DNA from 3 places in the Streptomyces sp. NPDC006259 genome. Region 2 is predicted to be linked to each of the others. Evidence: riboswitches for the same ligand, from Rfam matches in the RefSeq annotation. Region 2 holds a riboswitch; each other region holds the start of a gene.

Region 1 (7,191 bases), on a different contig from region 2:
CGGATGCTCGACCCCGAGCCGGCGTTCGCCAGGACGATGCTCATCACCGGATGGACGTTCGGGGCGGTGGCCGCGGCCGCGATCCTCGTCGCGACCGTAGGCCTCCTGCTCACCGCCCTGCGCAACCGTCCCTCCCTGGAGGCCGGCCCGCACAGCGCGCTGAGCGAGGAGGTGGACCGCGCGAAGGAGGCCTGGCGGGAAGCCCTGCTGGAGCGGGGCATCATGCCCTTCCTGCGCGAGGCCCTCGCCAACCCGGACGCCGGCGCCGCACTCGCCCCCGCACCGGCCCCGTCTGCGCCCACCGGCCGCCTGCCGAAGATCGGCTACGACCGTCCGGGCTTCAGCAGCCCGGACGAGGGAACCTCGGCAGGCTCCCGCCCCAGCTTCAGCAGCCCGGACTACTCCAGTCCGGACTTCGGGGGCCCGGAGCACCAGCCGGAATAGGCCCTCGGCTTGCGCCCCCTCCGGGGGAGCGCAAGCCGTACACCGAGGGCCGAGGGGACGGGGGGAACAGGGGACGGGGGCCGAGGAAACACGGGACGGGGCCGGAGGGCGAGGACCGGCATGCCGGTCAGATGATCCCCGCCCGGCCCGCGGCCGTGAGCCACCTCGGGAACTCCGACAGGAGGCGGTCGTACAGCTCCTGGTCCGGGATCGTGCTGATGTCGTCCACGGCGAAGAAGCCGACATTGTCCACGCGCCGGCCCGGCAACGCGTCGAACCGCTCCAGGACGCCGTAGTGGGAGCGGCCCAGTCCGACGAACTGCCAGAAGATCGGCTCCTCCACCGCCGCCCGCAGCTCCTTCTCGATCGCGGCATCGCGGTAGACGCCTCCGTCGGAGAAGAACAGCACCAGCGTCGGAGCCGTCGCCGGATTCCCCCGTACGTAGTCTCTGACCTGGGCGATCACCTTCTGTTCCTCGTTCTGGATGCCGACCGAGCGCATGTCGACCTGGCCCGGTCGCAGCCCCTTCTGCGGCTTCTTGCTCCGCCGGAACAGGCTGATCTCCCCCACCCGCACGTGCAGCCGCAGCCACTCGGGAAGCTCGCCCAGCCGCAGATCCGGCAGACGGGCCGGGTTCGATGCGAAGGTCCACGCCTGCATCTCGCCGTCGTCGTCGAGCTGCGCCGCCACAGCGGCCATGCGTTCGACCACGTCCGCCACCACGCCGCCGGAGTACAGGAACGACATGGACCCCGACGCGTCGAGCACCAGAACGACCCGCGCGGTGACCCCCTCCGCACCACGCTTGCTCAGACTCACGGCCACCTGCTGCTTGCGCAGCGACAGCCGCTTGCGCATATCGACCGGAAGGCGTTCCTCTCCCTTGGTCAGCCTGGCTCCGGAAGGCGGTGCGGGTACGGCGGCGGGGGCGGCCGAAGCCGACAGGGGCGGCGGGGGCGTGACTGGGGGCGGGGGCGCGACCGGGGGCAGGGGCGCGACAGGGGGCAGGGGAGTGACCGGGGGCGGTGTGCGAACGGCCGGTGCGGCCGGGGCGGCTGCCGTACCAGCGGGTTCCTCATCGACGCTGATCCCGAAGTCGGTGGCCAGCCCCGCGAGCCCGGAGGCATACCCCTGCCCGACCGCCCGGAACTTCCAACGCCCCTCCCGCAGATACAACTCACCCGCGATGAACGCCGTCTCCGTCTCCCCTCGCATCTCGAACCGGGCCAGCTCCGTCAGGCTTTCGGCGTCGAGCAGCCTGAGCGCCAGATCGGCCACCTGCCCGAAGGTGCCGCCGTCGGCGGACGCGCACAGCTCCACACGGGCGACGGCACTCTCCAGCGAAGGCAGGTCCACCTCGACCGCGTCGGTGACGACGCCGCCGGCGCTCCGCTTCCCCAGATGCCGAACGGCGCCGGAAGCGTGCCGCGGCTGGTTGTAGAAGACGAAGTCGGTGTCGTCACGCACCTTCCCGGCGGCGGTGAGGATCAGGGCCGACACATCCACGTCCGGCCCGCCGCCCCGCTCGGACCAACTGATCTCGACGCGTACGGACGGCACATCGACCGGCAGATTGGCGCCCTTGCTCATGGATCGCGCTGTCATGACACCAGTCTGCCGAGCCTCGGCCCGGAATCACCGTCCTCGGACGAAGCCGAGCGCCGACCGCCCGCCTCCCACACCCGGCGACCACCCGGTCCGGCCTTCCCCACGACTCGACCGTCGCCGGCCCCCACCACGGTCGGCCCGACCACCATAGGCTGCACCTCCAACGCACGCGAACGCCTGTGGCACCGCTGCCGTGTCCAGCACGCACGGCAGCGGTGCCGTCGCCCGCCCCTCAGTCCGCGATCGGCAGATACACCCGGTTGCCCGCCGCCGCGAACTCCTTGGACTTCTGCGCCATTCCCTCCTCGACCTCCGCCCGACTGCCGCCGTGCTCACGGCGGATGTCATGGGAGATCTTCATGGAACAGAACTTCGGTCCGCACATCGAGCAGAAGTGAGCCGTCTTGGCCGGTTCGGCCGGCAGCGTCTCGTCGTGGAACTCCCGCGCGGTGTCCGGGTCCAGAGCCAGGTTGAACTGGTCTTCCCAGCGGAACTCGAAGCGGGCGTCGGACAGCGCGTCGTCCCACTCCTGAGCACCGGGGTGCCCCTTGGCAAGGTCGGCCGCGTGGGCCGCGATCTTGTAGGTGATGACGCCGGTCTTCACGTCGTCGCGGTTGGGCAGGCCCAGATGTTCCTTGGGCGTGACGTAGCACAGCATCGCCGTGCCCCACCAGGCGATCATCGCGGCGCCGATGCCGGAGGTGATGTGGTCGTACGCCGGTGCGACGTCCGTCGTCAGCGGGCCGAGCGTGTAGAACGGCGCTTCCTCGCAGATCTCCTGCTGAAGGTCGATGTTCTCCTTGATCTTGTGCATCGGGACATGGCCCGGCCCTTCGATCATGGTCTGAACATGGAACCGCTTCGCGATCCGGTTGAGTTCCCCGAGCGTCCGCAACTCCGCGAACTGCGCCTCGTCGTTGGCGTCCGCGATGGAACCGGGCCGTAGACCGTCGCCCAGCGAGTACGTGACGTCATAGGCCGCGAGGATCTCGCAGAGTTCCTCGAAGTTCTCGTAGAGGAACGACTCCTTGTGGTGGGCCAGACACCAGGCGGCCATGATCGAGCCGCCGCGGGAGACGATGCCGGTCTTGCGGTTCGCCGTCAGCGGGACGTACGGCAGGCGAACGCCCGCATGGACGGTCATGTAGTCCACACCCTGTTCGGCCTGCTCGATCACGGTGTCCTTGTAGATCTCCCAGGTCAGCTCCTCCGCGCGGCCGTCGACCTTCTCCAGCGCCTGATACAGCGGCACCGTGCCGATGGGGACGGGGGAGTTGCGCAACACCCACTCACGGGTGGTGTGGATGTTGCGGCCGGTGGACAGGTCCATGACCGTGTCGGCGCCCCAACGGGTCGCCCAGGTCATCTTCTCGACCTCCTCCTCGATGGAGGACGTCACCGCCGAATTGCCGATGTTGGCGTTGACCTTCACCAGGAACCGCTTGCCGATGATCATCGGCTCGATCTCCGGATGGTTGACGTTGACCGGCAGCACCGCCCGTCCGGCCGCGATCTCCTCCCGTACGACCTCGGGTTCCACGTTCTCCCGGATGGCCACGTACTCCATCTCCGGGGTGATCTCTCCGCGCCGGGCGTAGGCGAGTTGGGTCACCGCCCGGCCGTCGCGGCCGCGGCGTGGCAGGCGTGGCCGTCCGGGGAAGACCGCGTCCAGGTTGCGCAGGCCGCCGCGTGGCGAGGTGTGCTTGATCCCGTCGTCCTCCGGACGGACGGGGCGGCCCGCGTACTCCTCCGTGTCGCCGCGGCCGATCACCCAGTTCTCCCGCAGAGGCGGCAGCCCTCGGCGGACATCCGTCTCGACGAGCGGATCGGTGTACGGGCCCGAGGTGTCGTACAGCGTGACCGACTGCCCGTTGGTGAGATGCACCTGACGGACCGGCACGCGCAGGTCAGGGCGTGGGCCTTCGACATACGCCTTGTGCCATCCGATGGACTTCCCGGTCTCCCCGTCGGCAGAGACCTCGTCAGAGGTCTGCGCGGAGGCAGGCGTGCGTGCGTCCTTGTTGGTCATGAGACCTACTCCCTACGCCGGCATTACCCGGTAACAGGTTCGGCGGTCGACGCAGCGGCTTCCGTCCGCCGACGATTCATGTGAAACATCACTCGGTTGTGGTGACGTTCCACGTGAAACATCGCGAATACGGAGGTCAGCGCCCTCTCAGCCCGGTGCTCCGAGCTCCCGCGTGTGCAAAGGTGCCCCCACGCTAGCGTCCTTTGTGGCGCGGTGAACAGTGGGCCTCTGTCGTTCTTGCGATGATCGGGCGGTGACCACGACACCTCCGCCTCCGTTTCCCCCTCCCGAACAGCCCCGCGATCCGGGCATGCCTCCCGGTGGACGCCCGGGACGAGACCAGGGGTACGGCCCCGGCGGCGATTCCGGTCCCGGACCGGGTTCGGGACCGGGTCGGGGTCCTGGCCCGGGTGTCGGTCAGGGTCGCGGTCCTGGTTCTGGTCCTGGTCGCGGTCCCGAGGGCGGATACGGATTCGGGACCGGGGGCGGGCAGGGCTCGGGCCGTGACTCCGGCGGAGGTCACGGACGCGGGCCTGGTGACGGGAACCTCGGCGGAGGCCATGGACACGGCCCGCGCCCGGCTGACGGACACGGCTCCGACGAGGACCACGGTGACGGCCGCAATGACGGCCCTGGGCACGGCAATGGACGCGGCCCCGGCGGGCACGGCGGCGGGCACGGTTCCGGTCCGGGTGGCGGCCACGGGCACAGCCACAGCCATGGCCCGGCCGCCCCCGTCTCCAAGCATCTGCGCAAGGTCATCGCAGCCGTCCTCGTCCCCTTCGGCGTGGCCGTGCTCGTCGGTCTGGTCACGCTGTGGCCCGGCGGTGCCCCGGCGCATGAGCGCACCGGCGTCGGTTTCGACCGGCAGACGCAGCAGGCGACGGTCTCCGAGGTCGTGAAGATCAGCTGCTCGTCGGCGAACGCCTCCGGCGGCACTCCGACCGGGGACACCTCGACCGCTGAGGGCTCATCCGCGCAACAGCAGGCGGACGGCACCTGCAAGAGGGCCACGATCCGCGTGGACACCGGCGCGGACAAGGGCCGTACGTTCACCGAGATCATCCAACCGGACCAGTCACGGCAGTTGCACGAGGGCCAGAAGGTCGTGGTCGCCTACGAGCCCTCCGCACCGAAGGACCTCCAGTACTCGGTCACCGACGTGAACCGCCGTGTTCCCATGGGCCTGCTCGCGGCCATCTTCGCCGTCGCCGTCGTGGTCGTCGGGCGGCTGCGGGGAGTCATGGCGCTGGTCGCTCTGGCCATCAGCTTCATGGTGCTGAACTTCTTCGTCCTGCCCGCGATCCTGCAGGGCTCCAACCCGCTGGCCGTGGCGGTCGTCGGAGCGAGCGCCATCATGCTGATCGCTCTCTACCTGTGCCACGGCCTGTCTGCCCGCACCTCCGTGGCCGTACTGGGCACACTCATCTCCCTGCTGCTGATCGGCGTCCTCGGCTCCTGGTTCGTCGACTGGGCGGCGCTCACCGGCAACACGGACGACAACACCGGTCTCATCCACGGTCTGTACCCGACGATCGACATGAGCGGTCTGCTCCTCGCCGGCATCATCATCGGCTCGCTCGGTGTCCTCGACGACGTGACGGTCACGCAGACGTCGGCGGTCTGGGAACTCCACGAGGCCAACCCCTCGATGGGCTGGCGAGGTCTGTACCGGGCGGGCATCCGGATCGGCCGCGACCACATCGCGTCCGTGGTCAACACGCTCGTCCTCGCCTATGCCGGCGCCGCGCTGCCGCTGTTGCTGCTGTTCTCCATCGCGCAGAGCAGCGTCAGCACGGTCGCCAACAGCGAGCTGGTCGCCGCGGAGATCGTGCGCACGCTGGTCGGTTCGATCGGTCTGGTCGCGTCGGTCCCGGTCACCACCGCGCTCGCCGCGCTCGTGGTCTCGGCGGACCGGTCAGGCACCGGCGCGCTTCCCGACCCGGCCTCAGGGACACCGGGAGCACCGGGGCCCACGACGGCCGGTACGGCGGGTCCGGTCCCGCAGGTCGCCCGGGGCGGCAAGGGCAGGCGGCGCAAGCACTGACACCGGCGGGCGCTCGAAGAGAGTCATCGGGGCCGACTCCCCTCGAGCGCCCGCCGACCTCACGCTCCGTCAGACGGCGCTCTCGCTCCGATCGCCGCCCTGGTGATCGTCGACGCAGCCGGCCGCCCCCTCGCAGAAGCGTTCCTGCACCATCGCGCCACCACCGCTCCGTCAGGCCTCATCCGGCGTTCTGTTCTTCCGCCAGGATCCGGTCCAAGGCCTCGTCGAGGTGGGCGTCGAAGTCGGCGAACGCGCCCTCCTGTCCCAGCGGGACCAGCTTGTCGGTGCGGTCGAGGAAGGCCACGAGCGGCGCCGCCGACGAGCGGAACAGCGCCTGGTCGCCACCCACCTGCAGCCTGATCAGTACCTCGCCCAGCACGTCCCGGTCGGCCGGCGAGACTCGCACGTCTCCCTCGCCGCACGGCCTGCCCACCCCGTCGATGAGCAACTCACGCCCGAACGCCCAGGTCACCGGGGCATCGCCGGGCAGATGGAAGGTGAGCCGTACGGCGTACGGATCGCACGTCTCGTAGCCCAGTTCCACCGGGATACGAAACGAGAGCTCCTCGGAGACGAGAAAGCTCATCATGACCTCTGCCTCTACTGCCTGCACGGACTCGCGCATCGCCTAACCCCGTCATTGCCGTCGACTGGCTGGGAATCAACCCCTGACACTGCTGGCATCTTGCTCAACGTGCACAACAGATCACAAGGAGTGAGTTTTCAGATACTGATAGAGATCGCGAGTGATCCCAGCATTCGCCCGATCTCGCTCTGCAACTGGTGTACCGCCGCCGGCAGCCGGTCGGCCTGATGAACGGGGAGGGAGATGGCCATCGTGGCGGCCGTCGTGCCCACAGTGATCGGGATGGCGGCGCACACCGTGCCCAGCGCGTACTCCTGCCGTTCGACGACCGTCTCCATCCGCCGCGCCCGGGCCAGCCGCCGCAACAGGGTGTGGTCGTCCCGGACGGTGTACGGGGTGATCGACTGCACGGGGTAACGGTCCAGGTGGTCACGGCGGGCCTTCTCGTCCAGTTGGGACAGCAGGCACTGACCGAT
Region 2 (7,191 bases):
CTACGTCTGGCCGTCAGTCGAGAAGCAGGCCGAGAAGGCGAGCGCGTCAGAGCTGATCACGTACTACCCGCACCGGGGTGCGGTGCCTGCCCCGCTGTGGTCCTCCCTGATCGAGAAGGCGACGGACCAGGTCGACATCCTGGTGTACGCGGGGCTGTTCCTCTTCGACAGTCACCCGGACCTGCCGGACCAGCTGGCCGACAAGGCGAAGGCCGGCGCCCAGGTCCGCATCCTGCTGGGTGACCCGGAGTCCGCGGCTGTGCGCCAGCGTGGCGAAGAGGAGGGAATCGGCGACGACCTGGCGGCGCGGGCGCGGATCACTCGCCGGCACTTGCAGCCCGCCATGTCGACGCCCGGCGTTGAAATCCGGCTGCACGACACGATCCTCTACAACTCGATCTACCGGTTCGACGACGACGTCCTGGTGAACCCCCACGTGCTGGGAGCTCCCGCCGGACAGAACCCCGTGATGCACTTCAAGTACCTACCGGGAGCGCGGACGTTCCGGCACTACATGCGGAGCTTCGACTACGCATGGGAGCAGGGGCGGAAGGCATAACCGGGCCCCGGCGTGCGACGCTGAACACATGGCACGCGTCGACTACTTCAACGATCCGAACGCCCCGAAGGCGAACAGCCTCGTCCCCTCCGTGACCGCCGTGGCCCGCAACGAGGCCGGGGAAGTCCTGCTGATCCACAAGACCGACAACGACCTGTGGGCCCTGCCCGGAGGCGGCATCGATCTGGGCGAGTCAGCACCCGACGCGGCTGTACGCGAGACCAAGGAAGAGACCGGGTTCGACGTCGAGATCACCGGCCTGATCGGGATCTACACGAACCCCGGACACGTCATGGCGTACGACGACGGCGAGGTGCGCCAGCAGTTCTCCATCTGCTTCCATGCCCGCATCGTCGGCGGCCAGCTGCGGACGAGCAGCGAGAGCAAGGAAGTGGCGTTCGTCGATCCGAGCAAGCTGGACGAGATGAACATCCACCCGTCGATGCGCATGCGGATCGAGCACGGGTTGGCCGGCCGGGCCGAGCCCTACATCGGCTGAGCCACCATGCGGTCGAGGGTTCGCTCTACTGCGGCCTGGAGGTACGGGCGCGCCTTGCTGATCGCGTTGTGCACCTCGTTGCCCGGCTCGTAGCGGACGAGGATTTCGTCAATCCGGGTGTCGAAGTCGAAGGACTGCCCGGCGGGGCCGGTCGTCATGTCGGCGAAGATCAGTGCGTCGAGGACGGGGGAGTCCTCCCGCTCGTAGACGGCCAGCTCTGCCGAGAGACCGCGCTGCTCCGCTTCGTACACGGCCCCGGAGTGGTGGGCGACTAGCCGCACGAGACGTGCCGGCGCACCCAGCGATTCCAGGTGGCGGGCACCGTCGAGGGGATGGAACCCGGTGTCACGCAGCTCGGGGGCGTAACCGATGTCGTGCAGCCAGGCTGCGGCGACGAGGAGATTCCGGTCAGCCTCCGACACAGCCGCGGTAGCCTCGCGAGCCCGAGCGGCCACAGCCTGAGTGTGCAGCCAACGGTTCCCGAGCTGAGGAAGCAGGGACTCGGCGAGTTCGGCCGCTCCCTGAGGCGTGTCCAGTGCAGAAGGCATGGATGGAACGGTAGCCGAGACGAGCGGTAAGCCGACAGGCCACGATCGAGCGGTTTCGATCATGCGTGCGGTACAACTTTCCCTACTTCATCAAGAGCCCGCGCACGGCGCGGGCGCGCGCCGCCTCTGCGACGCGGCCTGCCTCCTGTCTGCGCCCCGGCTGGCCGCGCCCGGCGGCGCGCTCGGCGGCTGCGGGCATGAAGGGGGAGGCACCCTCTGTGGCTGGGGCGGTCGGCTCCACGGCTTTAGGCAGCCACTTTGGGGCGAGCCTCTAAGATCATGGCCCCAACGTCGTGCTTTAACGGGCAGGTCCACAGACTGCCCGACGCGCCGGAAGCTTACGGGGCCATGATCACTCGCCCCAAAGCAGCTCCAGCCCAAAGCCGCTCCGCCGACCTGGCGGCGCTACTGCGAAGACTCTGGGTTTTTGTAGTGCATTCTACTTGGCAACTGATTTCGCATCGCCATTATTAGCAATTTTCGCGCCGCATTCTTCATGATCATCACATCGCTAGCTTCGAGTGATGGATTCGAGATCCTTGAAAGGATGCTAAATGAAAAGGCGCCAGGGGTAAGCTCCCTGCCGTGCAATCTTCCCTTATGGACGGTATTGGATCTATTTCCGTAGGCAGCTCGCAGTCTCTCGCGCTCCCATTCGGTAGTGGCAAGTTCAAGGGTTTCGTTAAATTTACCTCCGATGTTCATGTGGTTCGAGCAGGATTTGCAGCGCTCCTCATGGTATAGCGATAGTGAGATTGACTCCACGGCGGCGACAAAAGCAACGAGAGCCAAACTGGGGTGCCGAACTTCAACCCTTAGGGCTTCCATGTAGATCGATACGGCAGCCTTAATCCTTGCGCGCCGATTCATAGTGGTCCAGGCGTCATGGATCCAATCCGGGATTTCCAGGAAATCTAGATCCTCAATATTGGGGGCCTCCATCATGCCAGGCTCCATCGCTCTCATCCACCCAGCTTGATCAGGCAACTGCCGCTCGCCCCATTCTAGTGGGGCCGGAGATTCCTGCAGTTCGATAGTTGTATCCCAAATGGCAGACAAAAAGGATACGAGACTGCCAAGCTCTTCTGCCGCCGACCGCTGAGCATGCATCCAGTCATACCCAGTACTTACTCCTCGTATGAGGATTGGGATGGATGGCCGGGATGTCCATGAATTCGCAGATGGCAGGGGGGTGGGTCCGAGCTGCCAGAAGTAGCGTTCAGTGGATGAAAGCTTCATCCGTGATAGGGATAGCTTCCTGGGGAGCCTTTTGGGTTGGTCTCCGTAAGGTGAAATTGCTTCAGAAATAACAGCTGACCACTTATGTGACTTGACGGGCTCGTGGATTCCTGCTGTTGCCAAGTTGATTGCCGACCGAAATGCGTCAATCAAGTCGATGTCTCGTGCGTCCATACCGCATGCCCACACCTGAATCCTGTCCCCCGGTTGAGGGAGCAAGAGGAGGCGAGTGTCGGCTCGTTCGCCCTCGCTCCCGAGGGTCACCGTAAATTCCAGAAAAGGGCCCAGGTCTCCACCGCTGCTACTGCCGTAACCAGACGCGCCGCAATTCTGAGTCATGTAGTTACTAATGCGGGAGATCCATTCATCGCCTTTCGTTGGCCAGGGCACATCAAAATCGCCCAAAAATTCATGCCACTCGTAATGCATGACTGCCGCCCTCCCGTGAGTAAAGAGATATCAGCGTCTCACGCATTGCTGCCACAGGGCAGGTATTTTTGGCGAAACCGGTCGCACTCCTGTTCGGCCTCGTGGCTGCCTCGGCAGTGTTGTCCTTCAGGACGCTTGAAGGCGATAGCGGACGTCGACAGTTCGTCAGCAAGGTGAGGAAGTTGATCAATAAGGCCGCCGAAGTTCAGCGCTGCCACTGATCAGTTGTGACTGTGCTGAGAAACGAGCGTGTGCGGCCGCGTCCTGGCCAGATCGCCCCCTTGTGCGCCCTTCGTGTGCGTGTCACACAGTTCAGAGGCAGGACCTGGGGGAGGGGAGCACTGCATGTCGGTGTTGGGTGGCTATCCGGTGGGGCCGTCGGCCTGGGCCGTCGAGCGGTTTGGGCGGCATGCCGGCGCGCTTGCCGCTGCGGTTCCGGTGCAGTTGGCCAAGGCGCATGGGAAGGCTCATGCCGCGCACCTCGCCGCGGGACTGAAGAAGCGGAGTCCGTACGGCGTCGCCCTTGCGGGAGTGGTGCGCGAGAACCTGGCGGAGACGGCGCGGGAGCTGGGGGAAGCCGTGCGAGACGTGCGCGGGTACGAGTACGCGGTGATCAACGATCACGCACTCTTCCCATTTCGGTACGGGGACAGACCGAGGCCTCTGGACCGAGCCCGGCTGCCGGCCAACGCGTCGCCCACTCGGCACCGGCTGTTTCGGGCGCACGGGCCGCAGCCTCCGGAAGGCCTGTTCGACGTCGATGAGGACCTTGCGACCGAGGAGTACCTGGGGCTGCACGAAGTCTTCGAGGAACTGGGAGCGTCCACCAGGCTGGTCTGTGTGTTCTTCACGGCCGACGCCGAAAACGGCATCCATGCCATCCACTGGGGGGATGCCCACCTCGAACCCGACCGCACCTTCACATGGCCCTACAGGGAACAGCTCCCAGTCGCTCCCGTGCAGCTGGAGTGACGGGTGCTGGCGTCGCTACCTGAGCACGGCCGGTCGGGGCCGGCTGAGTCCTGGGCCGTCCCTGGGCCGTCCGAGGCCGACCAACGCTGACAGTCAGTGCCCACGGGTGACCACCCCCACCCCGCCCTGGCCTGGGCCCCCGCGGATGATCTGCGACACTGGAAGAGTTATGCCGAAGCCCGGAGAACTCACTTTCGTCGCCCCCCGCGGAGCCAAGAAGCCGCCGCGGCATCTCGCCGACCTCTCGCCCGCCGAGCGGAAGGAGGCGGTGGCGGAGATCGGGGAGAAGCCGTTCCGTGCGAAACAGCTGTCCCAGCACTACTTCGCGCGGTTCGCGCACGACCCGGCCGAGTGGACCGACATCCCCGCCGGGGCCCGCGAGAAGCTGCGCGAGGCGCTGCTGCCCGAGCTGATGACGGTCGTACGGCATCTGTCGACGGATGAGGGGACGACCCGCAAGACGCTGTGGCGGCTGTTCGACGGCACGCTCGTGGAGTCGGTGCTGATGCGGTACCCGGACCGGGTCACCATGTGCATCAGTTCGCAGGCCGGATGCGGGATGAACTGCCCGTTCTGCGCGACCGGGCAGGCCGGGCTGGACCGGAACCTGTCCACGGCCGAGATCGTCCACCAGATCGTGGACGGGATGCGGGCGCTGCGCGACGGGGAGGTCCCCGGCGGGCCGGCCCGGCTGTCCAACATCGTGTTCATGGGCATGGGCGAGCCGCTCGCCAACTACAAGCGGGTCGTCGGCGCCCTCCGGGCGCTCACCGATCCCGCGCCCGACGGCCTGGGGCTCTCGCAGCGCGGGATCACCGTGTCGACGGTCGGGCTGGTGCCGGCCATCAACCGGTTCTCCGACGAGGGCTTCAAGTGCCGGCTCGCCATCTCGCTGCACGCCCCCGACGACGAGCTGCGCGACACCCTTGTCCCCGTGAACACGCGGTGGAAGGTGCGCGAGGTGCTCGACGCCGGGTTCGAGTACGCCGAGAAGTCCGGGCGCCGGCTGTCCATCGAGTACGCGCTGATCCGTGACATCAACGACCAGGCCTGGCGAGGCGACCGGCTCGGGCGGATGCTCAAGGGCCGGCCCGTGCACGTGAACCTGATCCCGCTGAACCCGACGCCGGGCTCCAAGTGGACCGCCTCCCGGCCCGAGGACGAGAAGGCGTTCGTCGAGGCCATCGCGGCGCACGGGGTACCCGTCACCGTCCGGGACACCCGCGGTCAGGAGATCGACGGGGCGTGTGGTCAGCTCGCCGCCACCGAGCGGTAGTCTGACCGGCGTAAGCACTGTCCTGTTTTCAGACAGGATCATGATCCAGACATCTTCATATTCCGACAGGGGAGCGCCACAGCGCTGAGAGTGCGGCAACCGGGCCGCAGACCCTCTGAACCTCGCCCAGGTCATTCTGGGTAGGAAGTTCGGTCATCACTCGAGCTGTTGCGCCCTGTCCGGGCCCCTCGCGGGTCCGGGCGGGGCCGCGTCTCTTCCTGGTCACCCCCAGGAGGAATTCCAGTGCACACCAGGACGTTCGTGGCCGCGGTCGTCGGCCTCGGTCTCGTCACGCTCTCCGCCTGCGGATCGTCGGACGACGACGGTTCCCCGCGGAGCGGGAGCAAGACCGTCACCCTCGTCAGCCATGACTCGTGGGTCGTCTCCAAGAAGGTGCTGGCCGACTTCGAGAAGCGGTCCGGCTACCAGGTGAAGGTCCTCAAGGACGGCGACGCCGGGCAGGCCGTCAACAAGGCGATCCTCACCAAGGACAACCCGCAGGGCGACGTCTTCTTCGGCGTCGACAACACCCTGCTCTCGCGCGCGCTCGACAACGGCCTCTTCCAGCCGTACGAGGCCCACGGGCTCGACCAGGTGGACGGGCAGTACCAGCTGGACGCCGCCAAGCACCGGGTCACACCGGTCGACCACGGCGACATCTGCGTCAACTACGACAAGAAGTACTTCGCCGACCACAAGCTGGCCCCGCCCGCCACCTTCGACGACCTGGCGAAGCCGGCGTACCGCAACCTCCTCGTCACCGAGAACGCCTCCACCTCCTCGCCGGGTCTCGGATTCCTGCTGGGCACCGCGGCGAAGTACGGCGACGACGGCTGGCCGGACTACTGGAAGAAGCTCAAGGCCAACGGCGTGAAGGTGGTCGACGGCTGGGAGCAGGCCTACAACGAGGAGTTCTCCGGCTCGGCCGGCGGCAGGAAGGCCGGCGCGGACCGGCCGCTCGTCGTCTCCTACGCCTCCTCGCCGCCCGCCGAGGTGATCTACGGCGACCCGAAGCCGACGACCGCGCCGACCGGCGTCGCGACCGGCACCTGCTTCCGGCAGATCGAGTTCGCCGGACTGCTGAGCAACGCCAGGAACAGCGAGGGCGGCAAGGCGCTGCTCGACTTCCTGGTCTCCAAGGAGTTCCAGGAGGACATGCCGCTCAACATGTTCGTCTACCCGGTGGCGAAGGGTGCGGCCGTGCCCGCCGAGTTCACCGAGTACGGCCCGGCCGCCAAGGATCCCGAGACGATGGACCCGGCGAAGATCGCCGCGGACCGCGACCAGTGGGTCAAGTCGTGGACCTCGCTCGTACTGAGGTGAACCGGCGGGCGGCCACCCGCCGCCGGCGTACCGGGAGCGCGGCGCGGCTGGGACTCATGGTCCTGCCCGTCGCGTTCTTCGGGCTGTTCTTCGCCTGGCCGGTCGCCGCGATCCTCTCGCGCGGGCTGTACTCCGGCGGCGGCTGGCACTTCGGGCGCCTGCTCGACGTGCTGGGGCAGGCGGACACCCGGCACGTCCTGTGGTTCACCACCTGGCAGGCGCTCGCCTCCACCGCGCTCACCCTGCTGCTCGCCCTGCCCGCCGCCTACGTCTTCGCCCGCTTCTCCTTCCCCGGAAAGCAGGTCCTGCGGGCCGTGGTGACCGTCCCGTTCGTCCTGCCGACCGT
Region 3 (7,191 bases), on a different contig from region 2:
GCGGTGGCGAACTCGGCGCCGATCCAGCCGGCTCCGACGACCACGATGTCGTGTCGGTCGGCGAGCACCGGCCGCAGCCGTTCGGCGTCGTCCAGGGTGCGCAGCAGATGCACGCCGGGGACGCCCTCGGTGCCGGGCAGCCGGATCGGTTCGGCGCCGGTGGCGAGCACGAGGACGTCGTACGGCACGGGCCCGGACCCGGTGTCGAGTTCATGGTCGGCGGGGCGTACGCCGAGAGCCTCGGCGCCCAGCCGCAGCTCGATGCCGAGGCTCTCGAAATCGACGTCGAAGGCCGAGTGTTCGGCCGTGCCGAGCAGGACGGCCTTGGACAACGGGGGCCGGTCGTAGGGCTGGTGCGGCTCGGCGCCGATGACGACCACCGTGCCGTCGAAACCCTGTTCGCGCAGGGCGACGGCGGTCTGCACCCCGGCCATCCCCGCGCCCACGACGACCACCCGCCGCCCCGCCGGCCCGTCTTCTTCCCGCGTCGCGTTCACCCGATCACCTTAAAGGTCGCGCGGACAGGCGCGTTGGGGACGTCCGGCAGCGGCGCGGACACGGGGCCCGGCGCGTAGGGAGCGGTAGCTCTCGGTGATCACCCTGAGGGCCTGTGCCCGCCCTGTCCTCAAGGCCGATCGAAGCGCTCGTGGGCCGAACGGACTCCCCCGGTGGGCCGGCCTGGCCTCAGCGCCAGTGGAAGACCCGCAGGGGGGAGCGGCTGCCGCTGGGGCCGATCACGGCGAACCGGTCGCCCGCTCCGCGGAGCAGCCCGGAACCGGAACCGTGTCCGCGCAACCGGCGGCGGGCGACGGCACGGCCGTCGCGGGCATCGAGCACGGTGATCCCGTTGCCGAACGAGTGAAGCAGGAGAAGCATGCCGCGATGCGGAAGCAAGGTGTGGACGCCGAGCCCCGGGCGCCGCTCCCAGCGGAGCTTGCCCGTGGACAGGTCGAAGCCGCCGATCCGCTCATCGGCGTCGGGCGAGTCGTCCGGGTGGATCAGCTTGGCCACGAGCATCTCGTTCACGACGGCGGCGGGGAGGGCGACCCTTTCGTACGGAGGGGGAAGGGAGACCGACGCCGTCACGTTCCCGCTGTCGTCGAAGACGAGGACTCGTCGTTCGCCACGCCTGCCACGCTCCGTGCTCACGACGACCACCGGATCGGCGCACATGATCCACGCATCGACCTTCGGGGCCTCGCTCGGCAGCGGACTGCGCCAGAGCGTGGCGCCGTCCTCGGGGGCAGCCGACTCCACTTGCCTGTCCGTCACCGAGACGACGCGCCGGCCGCTCAACGCCGTGTGCGGAGTTGAGCGGTGGAAGTAGCCGAGGTCACGACCGTGATGGTCCCGGGACCACAGTCGGCTGCCTGTGGCGAGGTCGACGGCCGCGACTCTCGGCCGGCCCCCGTCGGTTCGCCCGTCGTCGAGATGCAGCACCAGGGCGATGCCGTCATGGGCGTCCGGGGAGACGGCCAGGAGCACGTCGCGGTCCGGCACGGGCCAGGTCCAACGGACCGTGCCGGTACCGATGTCGTACGCCCGCAGCCGGTCGAAGTCGGCACGTACGACGAGTTCGCCGATCAGCCAGCCGCCCAGCGGTTCATCCTCGGAGGTGCCGCCTCGGCTGTTGTCCTCGGCGGCTTTCCCCGCGGGCCGCAAAGCCCTCAGCCGTCGAGTGGGCCCCCAAGCGGATACCGGCACGCTGTCCTCGTCCATCCCTGCCCCCCGACGAATCCGATGCGATCAGACGTGGCTCGTGAAGATACCCGGAACCCCCGGGCAGGGCTCCGGACGGCGACGCACCGCCACGATCCCCCGCCCGTGAGCGGCCCCCGCACGGGCGTCGGCTGGGCATGTCGTCCGGGGCGCCCACCCCACAACCGGCCCCCACAGGGCGCTCCCCCGACCTCCTCCCGTCGCGCCCCGGGCGGACGTAGCGGGCGGGAACAGGGCCGGAGCAGGGCCGGAGCAGGGCCGTCGGGCGGCGGGCCACCGGCGGAGGCTCCCTTACCGAGACGGACGGCGGGAGGCTAGGGTGGCCGACGAAGAGCACTCGCGGGAGCCCGGACGCACCGGGCTGAGAGGGAGGCTGGCGGCCTCCGACCGTACGAACCTGATCCGGGTCATGCCGGCGAAGGGAGGGGCTGGACGCCCATGTCCTCACATACGTCAGGGGTCCTCGTCGTCGGGGGCGGCATCATCGGACTCGTCACCGCGTGGCGAGCCGCGCAGCGCGGGTTCGCCACCGCGGTGGTGGACCCGGAGCCGGGCCGCGGGGCCGCGCAGGTGGCGGCCGGAATGCTCGCCGCCGTCACGGAACTGCACTACGGCGAGCAGACACTGCTCGCCCTGAACCTGGAATCGGCCCGCCGCTACCCGGACTTCGTGGCCGAGCTGACCGAACTCACCGGCCACGACCTCGGCTACCGCCGGTCCGGCACCCTCGCCGTCGCGCTGGACGCCGACGACCGCGCCCATCTGCGGGAACTGCACGCTCTGCAACGGCAGTCGGGGCTCGCGTCGGAGTGGCTGTCCGGGCGGGAGTGCCGGCGGCTGGAACCCATGCTCGCGCCCGGGGTGCGGGGCGGACTGCGGGTGGACGGGGACCACCAGATCGATCCGCGGCGGCTGGCGGCGGCGCTGACGGCCGCCTGCGAACGGACCGGCGTGACCTTCCACCGGGACTGGGCCGAGCGGCTGACCGTGTCGGCCGGGCGCGCCACGGGGGTCCGCACGCGCGCGGGTACGACGCTCGCCGCCGAACAGGTGGTGCTCGCGGCGGGCAGCCTCAGCGGGCGGCTCGCGGGCGTCCCCGCGGAGGCCGTGCCGCCGGTACGGCCGGTGAAGGGGCAGGTGCTGCGGCTGACGGTGCCGCGGCCGTACGCCCCGTTCCTGACCCGGACGGTACGGGCCGTGGTGCGCGGCAGCCAGGTCTACCTGGTGCCGCGCGAGAACGGCGAACTGGTCGTCGGGGCCACGAGCGAGGAACTGGGCTGGGACACGACGGTGACGGCCGGGGGCGTGTACGAGCTGCTGCGGGACGCCCACGAACTGGTCCCCGGGATCACCGAACTCCCGCTCACCGAGACGCGCGCGGGGCTGCGTCCCGGGTCGCCGGACAACGCGCCGCTGCTCGGGCCGGCCGGGCTGGACGGACTGCTGCTGGCGACCGGGCACCATCGCAACGGCGTGCTGCTGACACCGGTCACCGGCGACGCGATGGCGCATGCGCTGGTCACCGGTGAACTCCCCGACGAGGCCCGTCCCTTCACGCCCGGACGGTTCCGCGCCGCCGCACTCTCGGAGCAGCCCGCATGAAGATCTCGGTGAACGGCGAGCGGCGCGAGGTCGCTCCCGGCACGGCCCTCGACAGCGTCGTACGGTCGCTGACGCCGGCGCCCTCCGGCGTGGCCGCCGCCCTCAACGAAACCGTCGTGCCCCGCGCGCGGTGGTCCGCCACCGCCCTCAGCGACGGAGACCGCGTGGAAGTCCTCACCGCCGTCCAGGGAGGCTGAGCCATGGCCGACGACCCCTTCCTCCTCGGCGGTACGGCGTACGCGTCCCGTCTGATCATGGGTACGGGCGGTGCGCCCAGCCTGGAGACGCTGGAGCGGGCGCTGGTGGCGTCCGGGACCGAGCTGACGACCGTCGCGATGCGGCGGGTGAACCCCTCGGTGCACGGGTCCGTGCTGTCGGTGCTCGAACGGCTCGGCATCCGGGTCCTGCCCAACACGGCGGGATGCTTCACGGCCGGGGAGGCGGTGCTGACGGCACGGCTGGCGCGGGAGGCGCTGGGGACCGATCTGGTCAAGCTGGAGGTCATCGCCGACGAGCGGACGCTGCTGCCCGATCCGATCGAACTGCTGGACGCGGCGGAGACGCTGGTCGACGACGGGTTCACGGTGCTGCCGTACACCAACGACGACCCGGTGCTGGCGCGGAAGCTGGAGGACGTCGGGTGCGCGGCGGTGATGCCGCTGGGGTCGCCGATCGGGTCGGGGCTGGGGATCCGCAACCCCCACAACTTCGAGCTGATCGTCGAGCACGCGCGTGTGCCGGTGATCCTGGACGCGGGGGCCGGTACGGCGTCGGATGTGGCGCTGGCGATGGAGCTGGGGTGTGCGGGGGTGATGCTGGCGTCGGCGGTGACGCGGGCGCAGGAGCCGGTGCTGATGGCTCGGGCGATGCGGGGGGCTGTGGAGGCGGGGAGGTGGGCGCGGCTCGCGGGCCGGATTCCCCGCCGTCGCTTCGCGGAGGCGTCGTCGCCCACGGATGGCCGCGCCGCCCTGGATCCGGAACGCCCGGCGTTCTGAGGACGGCGGCTGCCCGGCGGGCGGCGGGCGGCTGCCGGGCGGGATACGGCGCTTTCCCGACGCCCCCGCCAGGTGATCCGGTGCCGCAGTCCCGCACCGCCACCCCACCCGCGCGCCGCCCGTGACAGTCGGCCAAGAGGTGAGCCTCGCCCGCGCGGGCTCAGCGCCGCCGGCGGCCGACCGCCCGGGTCCCGCGACGGCTGGGCGAGCGCCGGCCGGGAGGGCCGCGGTGAAGGCCCGGAGGGGCGCAGGAGATGCCGGGCGGCCGGGAACACCGTCGGCGGCGCTCCGAACGGCACGGGCGTCGTCCGGTCGTCGCCCGGACGCCCGGAGAACGCGGGCTCGTCTGGTCGCCGCCCGGACGCAGCGAGGCGCGGGTAATGACCGGCCGGTCGGAGCTGCTGGGCGCGGGCGATGGCCGGTCGGTCGGAGCTGCTAGGTGGGGGCACTGACCGGGACGGTCGGAGGTGCTGGGCGCGGGCGATGGCCGGGACGGTCGGAACTGCTGGGCGCGGGCAACGACCGGTCGATCGGAGCTGCTAGGTGGGGGCACTGACCGGGACGGTCGGAGGTGCTGGGCGCGGGCGATGGCCGGGACGGTCGGAGCGGCTGGGTGGGGTTGCCGTGTCGGTCGGCGGTGTCGCTCGTCACAGGTCCGCTTCAGTCGCGCTGCGATACCGGTGTGAGCGGTGAGGGGTGTCGGTGCGGGCTCGTACACTCGCCTGCGTGGACACGACCCTTCAGGACCCTCTGGTCGGGCAGGTGCTCGACGGGCGTTATCGCGTGGACGCGCGGATCGCGGTCGGCGGGATGGCCACGGTCTACCGGGCCGTGGACACCCGCCTCGACCGAGTGCTCGCGCTCAAGGTGATGCACCCGGCCCTCGCGGCCGACGTCTCCTTCGTCGAGCGCTTCATCCGCGAGGCGAAGTCCGTGGCCCGGCTGGCCCACCCGAACGTCGTCCAGGTCTTCGACCAGGGGACCGACGGGTCGTACGTCTATCTCGCCATGGAGTACGTCGCCGGCTGCACCCTGCGTGACGTGCTGCGCGAGCGCGGCGCGCTCCAGCCCCGGGCCGCGCTGGACATCCTGGAGCCGGTCCTCGCCGCGCTGGGCGCCGCGCACCGGGCCGGTTTCGTGCACCGCGACATGAAGCCGGAGAACGTGCTGATAGGGGACGACGGCCGGGTCAAGGTCGCCGACTTCGGCCTCGTCCGCTCCGTGGACACCGTGACCAGCACCACGGGAGCCGTCCTCGGCACCGTCGCCTACCTGGCGCCCGAGCAGATGGAGCAGGGCACCACCGACGCGCGCGTGGACGTGTACGCGTGCGGGGTCGTGCTCTACGAGATGCTCACCGGCGACAAACCGCACGACGGCGACACCCCCGCCGTGGTGCTCTACAAGCACCTTCACGAGGACGTTCCGCCGCCCTCGGCCGCCGTCCCCGGCATGGCGCTCGCCCTGGACGAGCTGGTCGCCTCGGCGACCGCCCGCACCCCGGACGTCCGCCCGGCGGACGCCGTGGCCCTGCTCGCGCGGGTCCGCGAGGCGCGCGGCGCGCTCGACGAGACGCAGCTGGACGCGCTGCCGCCGCAGGCCCTTGCCGCGGACCGCGACATCGCGGAGGACCGCACCAGCGTGATCCCGCGCTCGCTCACGATCCCGCGTCTCCTGCCGGTCGACGAGGACCACGACGTCCGCGACGGCGACCCGATGAACCGGACGTCCCGGTTCGCGGCGGAGCCCCCGCTGCCGCCCCGGCGCCGCCCGGTGCGGCCCCGCCGCGGGCTCGTCGCGATCGTCGCCGCCGTCCTGCTGGTGCTCGGTGTCGGAGCGGGCGTCTGGTACATCAACTCCGGCCAGTTCACGAAGGTCCCGGCGGTTCTGACGCGCACCGAGGCGCAGGCCAGGGACCGGCTGGAGGCGGCCGGTCTGGACGTCGGCGAGGTGAAGCACGCCTACAGCGACACGGTGAAGCGGGGCACGGTCATCAGCACCGACCCGGAGCCGGGCGCGCGTATCCGCGACAACGACTCGGTGACCCTCACGATCTCCGACGGCCCGGAGACCGTGAAGGTGCCGGATGTGCAGGGCTCCCGGCTGGACAGGGCCAAGGAGCTGCTGAAGTCCGACGGGCTGGAGCCCGGACTGGTCACCGAGGCGTTCAGCGAGGACGTCGGCAAGGGCTTCGTGATCAGCAGCAGCCCGCAGGCCGGCACGGAGCGGCGGGCGGGCTCCGCGGTCTCCCTCGTCGTCAGCAAGGGCGACCCGATCGACGTCCCGGACGTCACCGGCCAGGACCTGGACGACGCGCGAGCCGAGCTGGAGGAGGCCGGCCTGGTGGTGAAGGTCTCGGCCGAGGAGGTCACCTCCGAGTTCGACAAGGGCCAGGTCGCCGCCCAGTCGCCGGGCGCGGACAAGCAGGCCGCCGACGGCGACACGGTGACGCTGACGCTGTCCAAGGGGCCGCAGATGGTCGAGGTGCCGGACGTGGTGGGCGCGAGCGTCGACGACGCCAAGGACGAACTGGAGGAGGCGGGCTTCGAGGTGGAGGAGGACCGCGGCCTGCTGGGTCTGTTCGGCGACACGGTCAAGAGCCAGTCCGTGGACGGCGGCGACACGGCCCCCAAGGGATCGACGATCAAGATCACCATCCGGTAGCGCCGACGGCACCGCCCCGTCGTCGGCGAGGGTGCCGTCCGGTGACCGGCACATCGCCGCCCGCCATCGGCGACGGCGCCTCCGGTGACCTGGCGGTCCGGGCGGCATGACACCCTGAACGGGTGAGTCCTCAGCGCCCCCTCCCCTCCCGCAACCCCGTCGGCAGCCATGTCCCCGTGGCCGGCGGTCTGCATTCCGTGGGCCTGTCCTA

What was found. Region 2 has a riboswitch for thiamine pyrophosphate ahead of ACFYO5_RS32110 (thiamine ABC transporter substrate binding subunit). Riboswitches for the same ligand answer to the same signal wherever they lie in the genome.
Region 1: it holds a riboswitch for thiamine pyrophosphate, as region 2 does, so the genes downstream of both, thiC (phosphomethylpyrimidine synthase ThiC) here and ACFYO5_RS32110 (thiamine ABC transporter substrate binding subunit) in region 2, are expected to answer to the same signal.
Region 3: it holds a riboswitch for thiamine pyrophosphate, as region 2 does, so the genes downstream of both, thiO (glycine oxidase ThiO) here and ACFYO5_RS32110 (thiamine ABC transporter substrate binding subunit) in region 2, are expected to answer to the same signal.

What each region holds. Positions count from the first base shown of each region.
Region 1 is NZ_JBIAHY010000006.1:499,770-506,960, reverse strand. It holds gene ACFYO5_RS26820 (hypothetical protein) at 1-444, shown strand, start outside; gene ACFYO5_RS26815 (VWA domain-containing protein) at 572-2,050, opposite strand; gene thiC (phosphomethylpyrimidine synthase ThiC) at 2,286-4,082, opposite strand; TPP riboswitch at 4,075-4,264, opposite strand; gene ACFYO5_RS26805 (YibE/F family protein) at 4,336-6,129, shown strand; gene ACFYO5_RS26800 (SsgA family sporulation/cell division regulator) at 6,308-6,754, opposite strand; gene ACFYO5_RS26795 (IclR family transcriptional regulator) at 6,853-7,191, opposite strand, start outside.
Region 2 is NZ_JBIAHY010000009.1:130,713-137,903, reverse strand. It holds gene ACFYO5_RS32145 (XRE family transcriptional regulator) at 1-559, shown strand, start outside; gene ACFYO5_RS32140 (NUDIX hydrolase) at 588-1,058, shown strand; gene ACFYO5_RS32135 (HDIG domain-containing metalloprotein) at 1,046-1,606, opposite strand; gene ACFYO5_RS32130 (hypothetical protein) at 2,012-3,274, opposite strand; gene ACFYO5_RS32125 (hypothetical protein) at 3,313-3,492, opposite strand; gene ACFYO5_RS32120 (hypothetical protein) at 3,620-4,246, shown strand; gene rlmN (23S rRNA (adenine(2503)-C(2))-methyltransferase RlmN) at 4,416-5,522, shown strand; TPP riboswitch at 5,580-5,687, shown strand; gene ACFYO5_RS32110 (thiamine ABC transporter substrate binding subunit) at 5,766-6,845, shown strand; gene ACFYO5_RS32105 (ABC transporter permease) at 6,902-7,191, shown strand, end outside.
Region 3 is NZ_JBIAHY010000001.1:377,789-384,979, forward strand. It holds gene ACFYO5_RS01695 (NAD(P)/FAD-dependent oxidoreductase) at 1-434, opposite strand, end outside; gene ACFYO5_RS01700 (PQQ-binding-like beta-propeller repeat protein) at 685-1,704, opposite strand; TPP riboswitch at 2,049-2,160, shown strand; gene thiO (glycine oxidase ThiO) at 2,158-3,321, shown strand; gene thiS (sulfur carrier protein ThiS) at 3,318-3,518, shown strand; gene ACFYO5_RS01715 (thiazole synthase) at 3,522-4,316, shown strand; gene pknB (Stk1 family PASTA domain-containing Ser/Thr kinase) at 5,043-6,980, shown strand; gene ACFYO5_RS01725 (deoxyribonuclease IV) at 7,103-7,191, shown strand, end outside.